One region of the Pseudomonas sp. GW456-L12 genome, then DNA from elsewhere that is predicted to be linked to it. Evidence: riboswitches for the same ligand, from Rfam matches in the RefSeq annotation. Region 1 holds a riboswitch; the other holds the start of a gene.
What was found. Region 1 has a riboswitch for cobalamin ahead of cobW (cobalamin biosynthesis protein CobW). Riboswitches for the same ligand answer to the same signal wherever they lie in the genome.
Positions count from the first base shown of each region.

Region 1 (7,015 bases):
GCTGCGAACATAAAAAACGGCGCCCCGTGAGCGCCGTTTTTTTATGCCCATTATTCCAGGTGTCTTGCGGTGCCTGGATCGCGAGCAAGCTCGCTCCTACAGGGGGGACACGATCAACTGTAGGAGCGAGCTTGCTCGCGATACACCCTCAAGGCCGATACAGGTGCGCATGCCCTGCGCGATACAACGACGACTCACTGAAACTGTCCGTGGCCAGCACCCGGCCCACCAGGATCAGCGCCGTGCGCCGAAAACCCTTGGCCTGGACCTTTTCGGTGATGTCCTCCAGGGTGCCCAGCACCCAGTCCTGGTCCGGCCAGGTCGCCCGGTGCACCACGGCAATCGGGCAGTCGGCGCCGTAGTGGGGCAGCAGCTCGGCGACAATCTTGTGCAGGTGGTTGACCCCCAGGTGAATCGCCATGGTGGTGCCGTGGGCGGCGAGGCTGGCGAATGCCTCGCCGGCGGGCATCGAGGTCTTGTCGGCATAACGGGTCAGGATCACGCTCTGGGCGACGTCCGGCAGAGTCAGTTCGGCCCCCAGCAAGGCCGCGCAGGCCGCGGTGGCCGTCACGCCGGGGATGATCTCGAAGGGGATGCCCAGCTCGCGCAGGCTGCGAATCTGCTCGCCGATGGCGCCGTACAGGCTCGGGTCGCCGGAATGTACCCGGGCCACGTCCTGGCCTTTGGCATGGGCGTCCTTGATCAGCTCGATGATCTGCTCCAGGTGCAGCTCGGCGCTGTTGACCAGCTGTTCGGCGCTATGCCCCTGGAGCACCGCTTCGGGCACCAGGGAGCCGGCGTAGATGATGACCGGGCAGCTGTGGATCAGCCGCTGGCCCTTGACGGTGATCAGTTCCGGGTCGCCGGGACCTGCGCCGATAAAAAAGACGGTCATGGCGTTCTCCTGTGAAAAAAGGGGCGAGGCAACCTCACAGATGAAGATTGCTCATGATCAGCGGCGGGGATTATCGAAGATTTACCCGGAGCAGGCCAAGGCGAGGGTCGCCTGGGCGTATTTCTGCCGCGGGACCAGCAGCCTTGCCGGGCTTCGGGCCAAGCGTTCGGCCAGGGCCAGGGCGGCACTTTCAGCGACGCCGTAGCAGCCGGTGCGTTCGTAGGCGATCTGCGAACGATGGCTGAGTTGCAGCACATAAGGCGTCAGCTGGGTACTGCTGAAACAGGTCAGGGGCAAGTCCAGTTGCGCGGCCAGGGCCAGCAGCCCGGGTTCCTCGCGTTTCAGGTCGATGCTGGCCAGGGCCTTGATCTGCCCGGGGTCGATGCGGTGGGTGCTCAGGGTCTGGTCGAGCAGGGCGCGCAAGGTCTCCACCGGGCAGCCCCGCTGGCAGCCCAGGCCGACCACCAGGGTCGGCGCTGTGCTGGCCTGCGTCATGCCGAGTACTGATCGTCGCTCTTGCGGCGGAACAGCCAGGCGCTGATCAGGCCCAGGGCCAGCCAGAACGCGGCGTTGGTCAGCTGCGAAGCGATCTTGAACTGCGCCTCCAACTCCTCCGGGGCGAGCATCGAATGCACTTGCGGCTGTGGCGCGCCGATGAGGTGCGGCACGGCGAGGATGGCCACGCCCAGCGCTTTCAGCAGCCAGTTCCGGGCGAAGACGATCAGGGCAATGCCGGCCGCGGTGGAAGCGGCGGTACTGACCCACCAGACCTGCCGTTGCGCCAGGTCCGCGGCGGCGGTGCCCGGCAGTTCGGGCGGCAGGCCGAGGGTCGGCGCCAGGCAGAAAGTCGCATAACCGGCCAGGCCCCAGAGCAAGCCCTGGGAAGTACGGTTCGGCGCGCGCAGGGTGTAGAGGCCGGCGAGCATCAGGGCGAAACCCACGGCGACTACCAGGTTGCCGCCGGTGGTGGACAGCACGCGCTGCCAGCCGTCTTCCGGTTCCCAGGCTTCGGCGTCGTGGCTGTGGGCGGCGGTGCCGGCGGCATGCTCATGCGCTTCTTCATGCTGGGCGGCCGGGGCCTTCTCGTAGGTTTCCGCCTCCAGGATCAGCGGTGCGACCCAGAAGCTTTGCAGCAGGGTCAGCAACAGGGCCGCCAGCAACCCGGTGAACCCCGCGGTTTGCGCGATACGCTTGATCATGTCGGCAGGTCTCAGTGGCAAGGGAAGGCGGCGCTGTGACGGGTATCGTGGGCGGCGTTGTGCACCGCTTCGATATGGGAGAAGCCGGCGAAATACACAAGGCACGCACCGAGGATCGAGGCGCCGATGGCGACGACCAGGCGTTGGCTCAGGGTGGCGGTACTGCTGCTGGAGTGGCTGGTGCTGCTGATGATCGACATGGCGCTTCCCTCTGGTGTGTCAGCGGGTGAATCGAGCGCAGCAAAACCCCGCGAGACGGGCTCGCGGGGAATTAACAGCGCCCGCCCACCGCGGGTTTGTTATGACTGTGCAGCGGGCCGGTCTCCGGGCTCGCGAGGGGCGGGGCTTGCGCCACGCCTGCAAGAATCGCCTTCCCATGCCGGACTGCTGGCACAGTGGATCTGATTCTTCGCTCGCTTACCGTTGCGGGGGCAGCACCGGACTGATCAAGGCTTTTGGCCTGTGACGCACCGGTTTCCCGTTTCACCCTGTGAAGGGCACCCGTAACAAGGTGTGTAGGAGAGCATGGGCGAGGGAGGGGCGTCAATTGGCAAGGGTTCTCGTTTTCGATCGCAATTGGCCTGTCCTCGCGCTGCATGAACATTGACCGCCCCCCAAGCTCTGCGTAGCCTTGCGCTCTCGAGGTTCTTCGGCGTCTGTCGAAGCTAAGAAGGGAACGCGGTCCAAGCCGCGGCTGCCCCCGCAACTGTAAACGGTGATGAACGATGCAAGGCCACTGCCAGGCGGCGGGAAGGCGCATCGTTGGCCAGTCGAACGACCGGCACGCCGTCAGCCAGGAGACCTGCCTCGGACCTGATTCTCACTACAACCGGGCGGGGTGATCCGGTGGCGAACCTTTCCGTGCACCTGCCTGCGCGGTTCTCGTCCCGTATGCCCGCCACCTTGCCAAAGGGCATCCGATGAAAACACTGGCCAAACTTCCCGTCACTATCGTTACCGGCTTCCTCGGCTCGGGCAAAACCACCTTGCTGCGGCACATGCTGGACAATGCCCAGGGCCGACGCATCGCGGTGATCGTCAACGAGTTCGGCGAGCTGGGCATCGACGGCGAGATCCTCAAGCAGTGTTCCATCGGTTGCACCGAGGAAGAAGCCAGCGGTCGCGTCTTTGAGCTGGCCAACGGCTGCCTGTGCTGCACCGTGCAGGAAGAGTTTTTCCCGGTGATGCGCGAGCTGGTGGCCCGTCGCGGCGACCTCGACCATATCCTCATCGAAACCTCCGGCCTGGCCCTGCCAAAACCTTTGGTACAGGCGTTCCAGTGGCCGGAAATCCGCAGCGCCTGCACCGTCGACGCGGTGATCACTGTGGTCGACAGCCCGGCCGTGGCCGCCGGCACCTTCGCCGCCTTCCCGGACCAGGTCGACGCCCAGCGCAAGCTCGACCCCAACCTCGACCATGAATCGCCGCTGCACGAGCTGTTCGCCGACCAGCTGTCCAGCGCCGACCTGGTGATCCTCAACAAGGCCGACCTGATCAGCCCGGCAGACCTGGCCAAGGTGCGCCTGGAAGTGGCCGAGGAGCTGCCGCCGGCGGTGAAAGTCATCGAAGCCAGCAGCGGTCGCCTGCCGCTGGACGTGCTGCTGGGCCTGGGCAACGGCTCGGAAGAACATATCGACGGCCGCCACAGCCATCATGACCATCACCACGATGGCGACGATCATGATGATCATGACCACGACGCCTTCGATTCCATCTCCATCGAGCTGCCCCAGGCCGACGAAAGCCTGCTGCTGGACGCCCTGACCCAACTGGTGGTGCAGCACGGCATCCTGCGGGTCAAGGGCTTCGCGGCGATCCCCAACAAGCCGATGCGCCTGTTGATCCAGGGCGTGGGCACGCGTTTCGACAAGCACTTCGACCGCCAGTGGGGTGCCGATGAAGCGCGCACCACGCGCCTGGTGCTGATCGGCCAGGAACTGGACGCGACCCTGCTCGAAGCGCAATTGCGCGCCGCGCTTAGCGTGTAAGTCATGCACCTGCTCAGGACCCAGCCCGGCGGTTTCGTGTCGGATGACAACATTGCCGACCTTGGACAAACCCCCGCCGAGCTGGTGATCCTGTGCAGCGGCGACTCCAGCCTGGCGCTGCTGGCCGAGGCGGCGCAGCAACTGCCAGAGGATTACCCGAGCTTTCGCCTGGCCAACCCGATGCAGGTGCAGAACCATGCCTCGGTCGACCTGTATGTCGACCAGGTGTTGCGCCACGCCAAGGTGATCCTGATTTCCCTGCACGGCGGCATCGCCTATTGGCGTTATGGCATCGAGCAACTGGTGCAGCTGGCGCAGCGCGGCGTGCAGCTGATCCTGGTGCCGGGCGACGATCGTCCGGACCCGGAGCTGAGCGACCTGAGCACGGTGCCCGCCGCCGACCGCGAGCGCCTCTGGCACTTCCTGCGCCAGGGCGGCATGGGCAATGCGCTGAACCTGTACCGCTGCCTGGCCAGTGGCTGGCTGGGGCGCGATTACCCCTGGTCTGAGCCGCAGACTCTGCCGCGCACGGCGATCTACCACCCGCACAAAAGCAGCGCCGCCCTCCGCGACTGGCAAGCCGACTGGCGGGCCGGCCAGCCGGTGGCGGCGCTGCTGTTCTACCGCTCGCATTTGCAGGCGGCCAACACCGCCTTTATCGATGAGTTCTGCCGGCGCTTGTTGGCGGCGGGCCTGAACCCGCTGCCGATGGCCCTGGCCAGCCTGAAAGAGCCCGGTTGCCTGGCGGTGGTCGAGGACCTGCTGGATGAAGTCGAGGCCGGGGTGACCCTCAACACCACCGGCTTTGCCCAGTCCAGCCCGGAGGCGCCGCACCTGCGGCCGTTCCGCCGCGATATTCCGGTGATCCAGGCCATCTGCGCCCAGGACAACGAACCCGGCTGGCGCGCCAGCGAGCAGGGCCTGGGCCCGCGGGACCTGGCGATGCACATCGCCTTGCCGGAACTGGACGGGCGCATCATCAGCCGGCCCATCAGCTTCAAGGACCTGGCCTGGCGCAGCGAGCGCAGCCAGTCGGACGTGGTCTGCTACCGCCCGGCCCCCGAGCGCATGGATTTTGTCGCCGAACTGGCCCGGCGCTGGGTCGATCTGGCCCGGCTGCCCAATGCTGAAAAACGTATCGCCCTGATCCTCGCCAACTACCCGACCCGCGACGGCCGCATCGGTAATGGCGTGGGCCTGGATACGCCGGCGGCGGCGCTGAACATCCTGCGCGCCCTGCAAGCCGAGGGTTACCCGTTGCCGGCCGAGTTGCCGGACAGCGGGACGGCGCTGATCCAGCAACTGCTCGGCGGCGTCAGCAACGACCTGGACAGCCTCGACCTGCGTCCGTGCCAGCAAAGCCTGGCGCTGGAGGAGTACCAGGCCATGTTCGACGCGCTGCCCGAAGCCAATCGCCTGGCGGTGACGGAACGCTGGGGCGGGCCGGAAAACGACCCGATGTTCCGCGGTGGGCGGCTGATGATCGCCGGCCTGCGTTTTGGCCTGACCTTTGTCGGCATCCAGCCGGCGCGCGGTTATCAGGTCGATCCGAGTGCGGTCTATCACGACCCGGACCTGGTGCCGCCCCACGGGTACCTGGCGTTCTACTTCTGGCTGCGCCAGACCTACGGTGCCCACGGGCTGATCCACGTCGGCAAGCACGGCAACCTGGAGTGGCTGCCGGGCAAGGGCGTTGGCCTGTCCGAAAGCTGCTGGCCGGACGTGCTGCTGGGGCCGCTGCCGAATATCTATCCATTCATCGTCAACGACCCGGGCGAGGGCGCCCAGGCCAAGCGCCGGACCCAGGCGGTGATCATCGACCATCTGATGCCGCCGCTGACCCGCGCCGAAACCTACGGCCCGCTGCGCGACCTGGAGCTGTTGGCTGACGAGTACTACGAAGCCCAGTTGCTCGATCCGCGCCGCGCCCGCGAGTTGCAGAAAGACATTCTCAAGCTGGTGCGGGTAACCCGGATCGACCGTGAACTGCAACTGGACAGACAGCTCGACGGCGAGGCCGACGCGGCGCTCTGGCTGCCGCGCCTGGACACCTACCTGTGCGACCTGAAGGAGTCGCAGATCCGCGACGGCCTGCATGTGTTCGGCGAATCGCCCGTGGGCCGTCTGCGTATCGACACCTTGCTGGCCTTGCTGCGCATTCCCCGTGGCGATGGCCGGGGTGCGCAGTCGAGCCTGTTGCGGGCCCTGGCCAAGGCCTTCGAGCTGGGCTTCGATCCGCTGGACTGCGCCCTGGCCGAGCCCTGGAGCGGGCGCCGGCCACAGTTATTGCAGGACATCAGCGAGCAACTGTGGCGCACCGCCGGGGATACGCGGGAGCGTCTGGAGCTGTTTGCCGGGCGCTTGATAGAAGCGGCCTTGGCCGGTGAGGTCGAGCAACTGAACGAGCCCGGCTGGAGCGAGGTCAAGGCGATCATCGACAGCCTGCGCGAAGTAGTGGCGCCGCGCCTGGATGCCTGCGGCCCGGCGGAAATGCGTGGTTTGCTGGATGCCCTGGGCGGGCGTTTCGTGCCGGCCGGGCCCAGCGGCGCACCGAGTCGTGGACGCCTGGACGTGCTGCCCACCGGGCGCAATTTCTACTCGGTGGACGTGCGCAACCTGCCGACCACCACCGCCTGGCGCATCGGTTTCCAGTCGGCCAACCTGATCCTCGAACGGCACCTGCAGGACCATGGCGACCACCTGCGTCAGCTCGGCCTGTCGGTGTGGGGCACCGCGACCATGCGCACCGGCGGCGACGATATCGCCCAGGCCATGGCGCTGATGGGCGTGCGTCCGGTGTGGGCCACCGGCAGCCAGCGGGTCGACGACTTCGAGATCCTGCCGCTGAGCCTGCTGGACCGCCCGCGGGTGGACGTGACCCTGCGGGTGTCCGGGTTCTTCCGCGATGCCTTCGCCAACCTGATCCGCCTGTT
Region 1 covers NZ_JBWKZA010000003.1:140,256-147,270, reverse strand. The annotation lists gene cobM (precorrin-4 C(11)-methyltransferase) at 149-895, opposite strand; gene AC07Y9_RS05330 (cobalamin biosynthesis protein) at 977-1,390, opposite strand; gene AC07Y9_RS05325 (CbtA family protein) at 1,387-2,094, opposite strand; gene AC07Y9_RS05320 (CbtB domain-containing protein) at 2,106-2,294, opposite strand; cobalamin riboswitch at 2,393-2,614, opposite strand; cobalamin riboswitch at 2,720-2,918, shown strand; gene cobW (cobalamin biosynthesis protein CobW) at 3,015-4,082, shown strand; gene cobN (cobaltochelatase subunit CobN) at 4,086-7,015, shown strand, end outside.

Region 2 (7,015 bases), on a different contig from region 1:
ACATGGGCCGCGCCGTAGTAGTCGCGGGCCGCCTGCTCCAGGCCATCGTCGGTTTCCGGCAGGCGCGCCCAAGCCCGCATCCCGATCTCGGGAATCGGCCACGGCCAGGGTGCCAGGCCGCTGGACAGGTCCAGCCAGTCGGCCTCGGCGATGCCGTATTGCTCGGCCGCCTTGCGCAGGCGACCACCGTGCTCAAGCATAGAACTCAGCTCCCACGCAGAGAATCAGCAGCCATAACCAGACCCCGCGCTGCACCAGTTGCCAGCCGCGATCGATGGACGAGGCATCGGCCGCCACGCCTTCGCCCAATTGCGGGCGCTGGTGCAGTTCGCCGTGATAGATCGCCGCGCCGCCCAGCTCGACGCCCAGGGCACCGGCCCCGGCCGCCATCACCGGCCCGGCATTCGGGCTGTCCCAGGTCGGCCCCTGGCGGCGCCAGCATTTCAGCGCCAGGCGGGTCTTGCCCAGTAACGCGTAAGTCAGGGCTACCAGGCGGGCTGGAATGTAGTTGAGCAGGTCGTCGATCTTCGCCGCCGCCCAGCCGAAACGCTCGAAACGTTCATTACGATAGCCCCACATCGCATCCAGGGTGTTGCTCAGGCGATAGAGCACCACGCCCGGCGCGCCGGCCACGGCAAACCAGAACAAGGCGGCGAACACCGCGTCGCTGCCGTTTTCCAGCACCGACTCGGTAGCTGCGCGGGCGACTTCGGTGGCATCCAGCTCGCTGGTCTGCCGGCTCACCAGATAGCCGACCCGCTGCCGCGCCTGGTCCAGGTCGTCGCTGCGCAAGGCCTGGGCCACCGGCTCGACATGCTCGCCGAGGCTGCGCAGGCCAAGGGCGCAATACAGCGCCAGGATCTCGAACAACCAGCCGATGTAGGGCAGCCAGGAAAACAGGGTCGCCAGCAGGGTCAGCGGCAGCACCGCGATGACCCAGGCGGTGACGCCATGACTGCGCCAGCCGCGACCGCCGGAGTTGAAGCGTTGCTCGATACGATCGGCAAAACGGCCGAACGCCACCAGCGGATGCCAGCGCTTGGGTTCGCCCAGCAACGCATCCAGCGCCACCCCGGCGACACTCAGCAACGCCACACTCATTGACTCACTCCCCAATAATTTTCATACAGCAATTCACTCAGCGGACGCTCCCGCGCCCAGCCTTCGAGCACCAGCATCGGCGCCGGGTAAAACTCGCCGACCGGGCCCAGGCACAGCACCGCCAGCGGCTTGGCCCCGGCCGGCAGGCCCAGCAACTGGGCCAAGGCAGCGGGCTCGAACAGCGACACCCAGCCCATGCCCAGCCCTTCGGCCCGGGCCGCCAGCCACAGGTTCTGAATCGCGCAGGAAAGCGAGGCCAGGTCCATTTCCGGCAGGGTGCGGCGGCCGAAAATATGCCGCTCACGGTCGTCCATCAGCGCTGCCACCAGGACCTCGGCGCAGTCGTTGATGCCTTCGACCTTGAGCTTCATGAACTCATCGGAACGCTCGCCCAAGGCCTCGGCGGTGCGTACCCGCTCCTCTTCCACCAGTTGCTGGATTTGCCCGCGCAACGACCGGTCACTGATACGGATGAACCGCCAGGGCTGCATCAGGCCGACGCTGGGCGCCTGGTGCGCCGCTTCCAGCAGGCGACGCAAGACCTGCGGCTCGACCGTGCCACCGACGAAGTGACGCATGTCACGACGCTCGGCGATCGCGCGATAGACCGCGTCGCGCTCGGCCGCGGAAAAGGCGTTGTCGCTCATGGGCGCCGCGCGAGCATGCTCGCTCCTGCCGGCGCCAGCAGGGCCGCCACCGCTTCGGGGTTGGACGGAAAATAGAAATGCACATAAGAGGCGGTCATCCGCCCTTCGCGGTAAACCGCTTCCGCGCCGCGCCCGCCATTCGGGCTCAGGCCGCGGGCGATCGGCGCAAGCTCGGTGCTGGTCAACGAATGATGGTAGGTATGCCCGCGCAACGAGCCTTCCGGCAACTCCACCGCCTGCAAGGCCAGGGCCGCCAGGCGCTTTTGCATCACCGCGTCGCCGGGCAACAGGCCCAGCAGTTCGGCACGCTCGCCGTTGACGTCGGTCAGGGAATCCAGCAGATACAACATGCCGCCGCACTCGGCGAGCAAGGGTTTGCCTGCGGCGTGATGCGCGCGGATCGCGCTGAGCATTGAGCCGTTCGCCGCCAGCGCCCGGTGATGCAACTCCGGGTAACCGCCTGGCAGGTACAGGCTGTCCGCCTCCGGCAGTGTCGCGTCATGAATCGGCGAGAAAAAGTCCAGCTCGGCGCCCATGGCCCGCAACAGATCCAGGCTCGCACCATAGGTAAAGGCAAAGGCTTCGTCGCGGGCCACGGCAATGCGCACACCGGCCAACAGCGGCTCGACGGCAACCGTCTGGGGAGCGGCGAACCCCACCGCGGGCGGCAAGGCCACTTCGCAGCTGTCCGCCAAGGCGGCCGCGGCGGCGTCGAGACGCAGATCCAGATCGTTGAGTTCGCTGGCCTGCACCAACCCCAGATGGCGGCTGGGCAGTTCGATGCCGGTCTCCCGGGACAGCGCGCCGTACCAGCGCAGGCCCTCGGTCAGGCTGCCTTCGAGCAACTGCGCATGCCGCAGGGTGCCGACGCGGTTGGCCAGCACGCCGGCGAACGGCAAGTCCGGCTGATAACGCGCCAGCCCCAGCGCCAGGGCGCCGAAGGTCTGGGCCATGGCCGTGCCATCGATCACCGCGAGCACTGGCACCCCGAAATGCCGCGCCAGGTCGGCGCTGGACGGCGTGCCGTCGAACAACCCCATCACGCCTTCGATCAGGATCAGGTCCGCCTCGCCGGCGGCCTCCCACAACAGGCGGCGGCTTTCCTGCTCGCCGACCATCCACATGTCAAGTTGATACACCGGCGCACCGCTGGCGCGCTCGAGGATCATCGGGTCGAGAAAGTCCGGGCCGCACTTGAACACGCGCACCTTGCGTCCCTGATTGCGATGCAGGCGGGCGAGCGCGGCGGTCACGGTGGTCTTGCCCTGACCGGAAGCCGGCGCGGCAATCAATACCGCCGGGCAATGACGGGCATCACTCACAGTTCGACGCCTTTTTGCGCTTTGATCCCGGCCTGGAACGCATGCTTGACCATGCCCATTTCGGTGACGGTGTCGGCCAGCTCGATCATCTCTGGCTTGGCGCCACGTCCGGTGACCACCACATGCTGCATCGGCGGTCGCGCCTGCAGGTCGCTGAGCACCTGATCCAGGTCCAAATAGCCGTGCTTGAGGGCGATGTTCAGTTCATCGAGCAGCACCAGGCCGATCGTCGGATCGCTCAGCAGTTCGCGGGAAACCGCCCAGGCCGCTTCGGCCGCGGCGATGTCGCGCTGGCGGTCCTGGGTTTCCCAGGTGAAGCCTTCGCCCATGACATGGAAACGCACCTGCTCCGGGAAGCGCCGGAAGAACAATTCCTCGCCAGTGCTGTTGCGGCCCTTGATGAACTGCACCACGCCGCATTGCATGCCGTGGCCCATGGCCCGCGCGAGCATGCCGAAGGCCGAGCTGCTTTTGCCTTTGCCGTTGCCGGTCAGCACCAGCAGCAAACCGCACTCGTTCGGCGAGTTGGCGATGCGTTCATCGATCACGGCTTTTTTGCGCAACATGCGCGCCAGATGGCGTTCGTCACGATCGGGGGATTCAGTCATGGGGCAGCTCTCCGTTGGGGCTGGATAACGGGGGGCAGGAATAGGAATAGACGGCGCAAGCCTGGCATCGCCCACCGTGATGCCGTTGGATGGATCAGGCCGGTCTCCGGGCTTGTGAGTGGCTGGGATGCCCAACTGCGCGCCTTCCCATGTCGACAGTCGACACAGTGGCATCAGGCGCAGTCTTGACTCACTTACCGTTGCGGGGGCAGCGCCGGAATCGTCGTGCGTGCGCCTTCGGCACGCGTACTCACCGGCTTCCCTGTTTCACTCTGTCGACCCAAGGCCACAGAGCACCTGAAACAAGTCGCGAAGGTTAGAGGGTTGGGGGTGGAGCGTCAATTAAAGCCCCGCAGATCGGCGAATGCTGCATATCGGAAAAATGACGCCAATCTTGTGCCACACTCAGTGCAGTGATATCAAATAGCCATAATCGCGTTAAAAAACTCCAATATCTCAACAATAATAGGAAAAGTCCTATGCAAGGCATGATCATCAGCAATCCGAAACTGGAATTCCTGCGCCCTGCCCTGGAACGCTGGTTCGATTGCATCGACCGCTACAACGCCGTGCGCGGCGATAACGAAAGCCCGTACTGGTTCGACGAAAAAGCCAACCTGGGAATGCTCTCGGCGGCAGCCTGGATGGCGGAGATGGTCACCCTGGAACACGCACCGAGCAAAAAACAGCTCGAGGACGGCGACCGCAACGGCCGCACCGACCTGTACATCGCCACGCAGGAGGAACGCGTCTACATCCAGACCACCCAGCGCTGGCCCCGGGTCAACAGCCTGCACCTGACCCAACCGTTGCTGGATGTCGCCAGCGACGCGAAAAAAGCCAGCTACCCCAGCGACCTGAAACTCGGCTGCCTGTTCGTCACGCCCCAGAAAACCCAGCACAGCGCCACCCCGGAAGAACTGCAGGACATGGTCGACGACCTGCAAAAGGAACATTGCTGCGCCGTGGCCTGGTACTTCCCCTACGCGTACCGCAAATTGCGCAATGAAGCCGGCAACTATCACCCCGGCGTTGCCGTGCTGTTCAAGGAAGCGCGCTGAACGGGTTGAACCATCGCCGACCTGTGCTTCTCTATGACTACACCGACGTCGTGCATACATAGGGAAATCAGCATGCTCAAACTTCGATACGCAATCCTTATCGCCGTCGCCGCAGGCCTTGGTGCCTGTGGCGAAACCTCCACCCTCCAGGTCTCCGACGGCACCGGCCCCTCGCCGAAACTCCCCGAACCGAACAAGACCCTGTTCCCGACCGTGAACATCGCGCCCGCGATCGGCTGGCCGCAAGGCGCCAAACCGGTGGCCGCCACCGGCACCCAGGTCGCCGTATTCGCCGAAGGCCTGGACCATCCGCGCTGGTTGTACGTGCTGCCCAACGGCGACGTACTGGTAGCAGAGACCAACGCCCCGCCCTCCCCCGATGACAGCAAGGGTATTCGTGGCTGGATCGCCAGCAAGATCATGAACCGCGCCGGGGCCGGCGTGCCCAGCCCGAACCGCATCACCCTGCTGCGGGACAAGGATCACGATGGCGTGGCGGAAACCCGCACGGCATTCCTGGAAAACCTCAACTCGCCGTTCGGCATGGTCCTGGTGGGCAATGACCTGTACGTCGCCGACACCGATCGCCTGCTGCGCTTCCCCTACAAGGACGGCGACACCAGGATCAGCGCCCAGCCGACCAAGGTGGTGGACCTGCCTGGCGGCAAGTTGAACCACCACTGGACCAAAAACGTGATTGCCAGCAAGGACGGCAGCAAGCTGTACGTCACGGTCGGCTCCAACAGCAACGTCGGCGAAAACGGCATGGACCAAGAAGAAGGCCGTGCCGCCATCTGGGAAGTCGACCGCGCCAGCGGCAAGCAACGGATTTTCGCCTCAGGCCTGCGCAACCCCAACGGCATGGCCTGGGAGCCGCAAAGCGGCCAGCTGTGGACCGCGGTCAACGAGCGCGACGAGATCGGCAGCGACCTGGTGCCGGACTACATCACCTCGGTCAAGGACGGCGCCTTCTATGGCTGGCCATTCAGCTATTACGGCCAGCATGTGGACGTACGAGTCACTCCGCAGAACCCGGACCTGGTGGCCAAGGCCATCGCCCCGGATTATGCCGTCGGTCCGCATACCGCCTCCCTCGGCCTGACCTTCGCCGAAGGCAGCAAGCTGCCGGCACCGTTCACCCAAGGCGTGTTCATCGGCCAGCATGGCTCGTGGAACCGCAAGCCCCACAGCGGCTACAAAGTGATCTTCGTACCCTTCGCCAATGGCAAGCCGGTAGGCCAACCGGTGGACGTGCTGACCGGTTTCCTCAACGCTGACGAGAAAGCCATGGGGCGCCCGGTCGGCGTAGTGATCGACAAGCAAGGGGATCTGCTGGTGGCCGATGATGTCGGCAACAAAGTCTGGCGCGTGTCAGCAGCCAAGGCGCAATAGGTTCAGCGCTTGCGGCACAGGGTCAAGCCGTCCCCCAGGGGCAGCAGCGACAGGTCGACACGCGGGTCATCCTTCAAGGCGCGATTGAGTGCCTGGATGGCCCGGGTGTCTTCACTCTGGGGATTTTCCTCCAGCACCCGACCGCTCCACAGCGTGTTATCGAACACCGCCAACCCGCCCACGCGTAGCAGGCGCAGGGCACTTTCCAGATAAACCGGGTAATTGGCCTTGTCGGCGTCGATGAAGATCAGGTCGAAACCACCCTCGCCTTCCTCCTGCTCGATCCTGGCCAAGGTCTCCAGGGCCGGTGCCAGGCGTAACTCGATCCGTCCGGCGACACCTGCTTCCTGCCAGTAGCGGCGCGCGGTGGCGTTGTAGTCGCCCGGGATGTCACAGCAGATCAGTTGACCATCCTCCGGCAAGGCCGCGGCCATGGACAAGGCGCTGTAGCCAGTGAAGGTCCCCACCTCCAGCACACGCCGGGCACCGATCAGCTTGATCAGCAACGCCAGGAACTGCCCCTGCTCGGGCGCTACCTGCCAGCGCGCCATGGGCAGCGCCTGGGTTTCGTCACGCAGACGGCGCAGCAGCGGCGTTTCGCGCAGGGAAACATCGAGCAGGTAGTGATAGAGGGCGTCGTCGAGGTTGAGGGTACGAGCGGTCATGGCAACCTCGACGCAGAGACAGGACTAGGGGTTGTGCGCCAGATGCTCTGGCTGCAGCACGCGCTTGGCGCTCAGGTAGGCTTTTTGCCAATAGGCCTTGGACAGACTGTCCAGCTTCACCGTGCCACCGGTGGCCGGTGCATGCACGAAGCGGCCTTCGCCGACATAGATGCCCGCGTGGCTGACCTGGGAACCGCCATTGGTGGCAAAAAATATCAG
Region 2 covers NZ_JBWKZA010000002.1:302,206-309,220, forward strand. The annotation lists gene cobD (threonine-phosphate decarboxylase CobD) at 1-200, opposite strand, end outside; gene cbiB (adenosylcobinamide-phosphate synthase CbiB) at 193-1,101, opposite strand; gene bluB (5,6-dimethylbenzimidazole synthase) at 1,098-1,748, opposite strand; gene AC07Y9_RS03865 (cobyrinic acid a,c-diamide synthase CobB) at 1,745-3,070, opposite strand; gene cobO (cob(I)yrinic acid a,c-diamide adenosyltransferase) at 3,067-3,678, opposite strand; cobalamin riboswitch at 3,759-3,994, opposite strand; gene AC07Y9_RS03875 (hypothetical protein) at 4,158-4,739, shown strand; gene AC07Y9_RS03880 (PQQ-dependent sugar dehydrogenase) at 4,812-6,131, shown strand; gene AC07Y9_RS03885 (class I SAM-dependent methyltransferase) at 6,134-6,796, opposite strand; gene AC07Y9_RS03890 (C40 family peptidase) at 6,821-7,015, opposite strand, start outside.
Region 2: linked by a shared signal. The riboswitch ahead of cobO (cob(I)yrinic acid a,c-diamide adenosyltransferase) and the one ahead of cobW (cobalamin biosynthesis protein CobW) in region 1 are both predicted to bind cobalamin.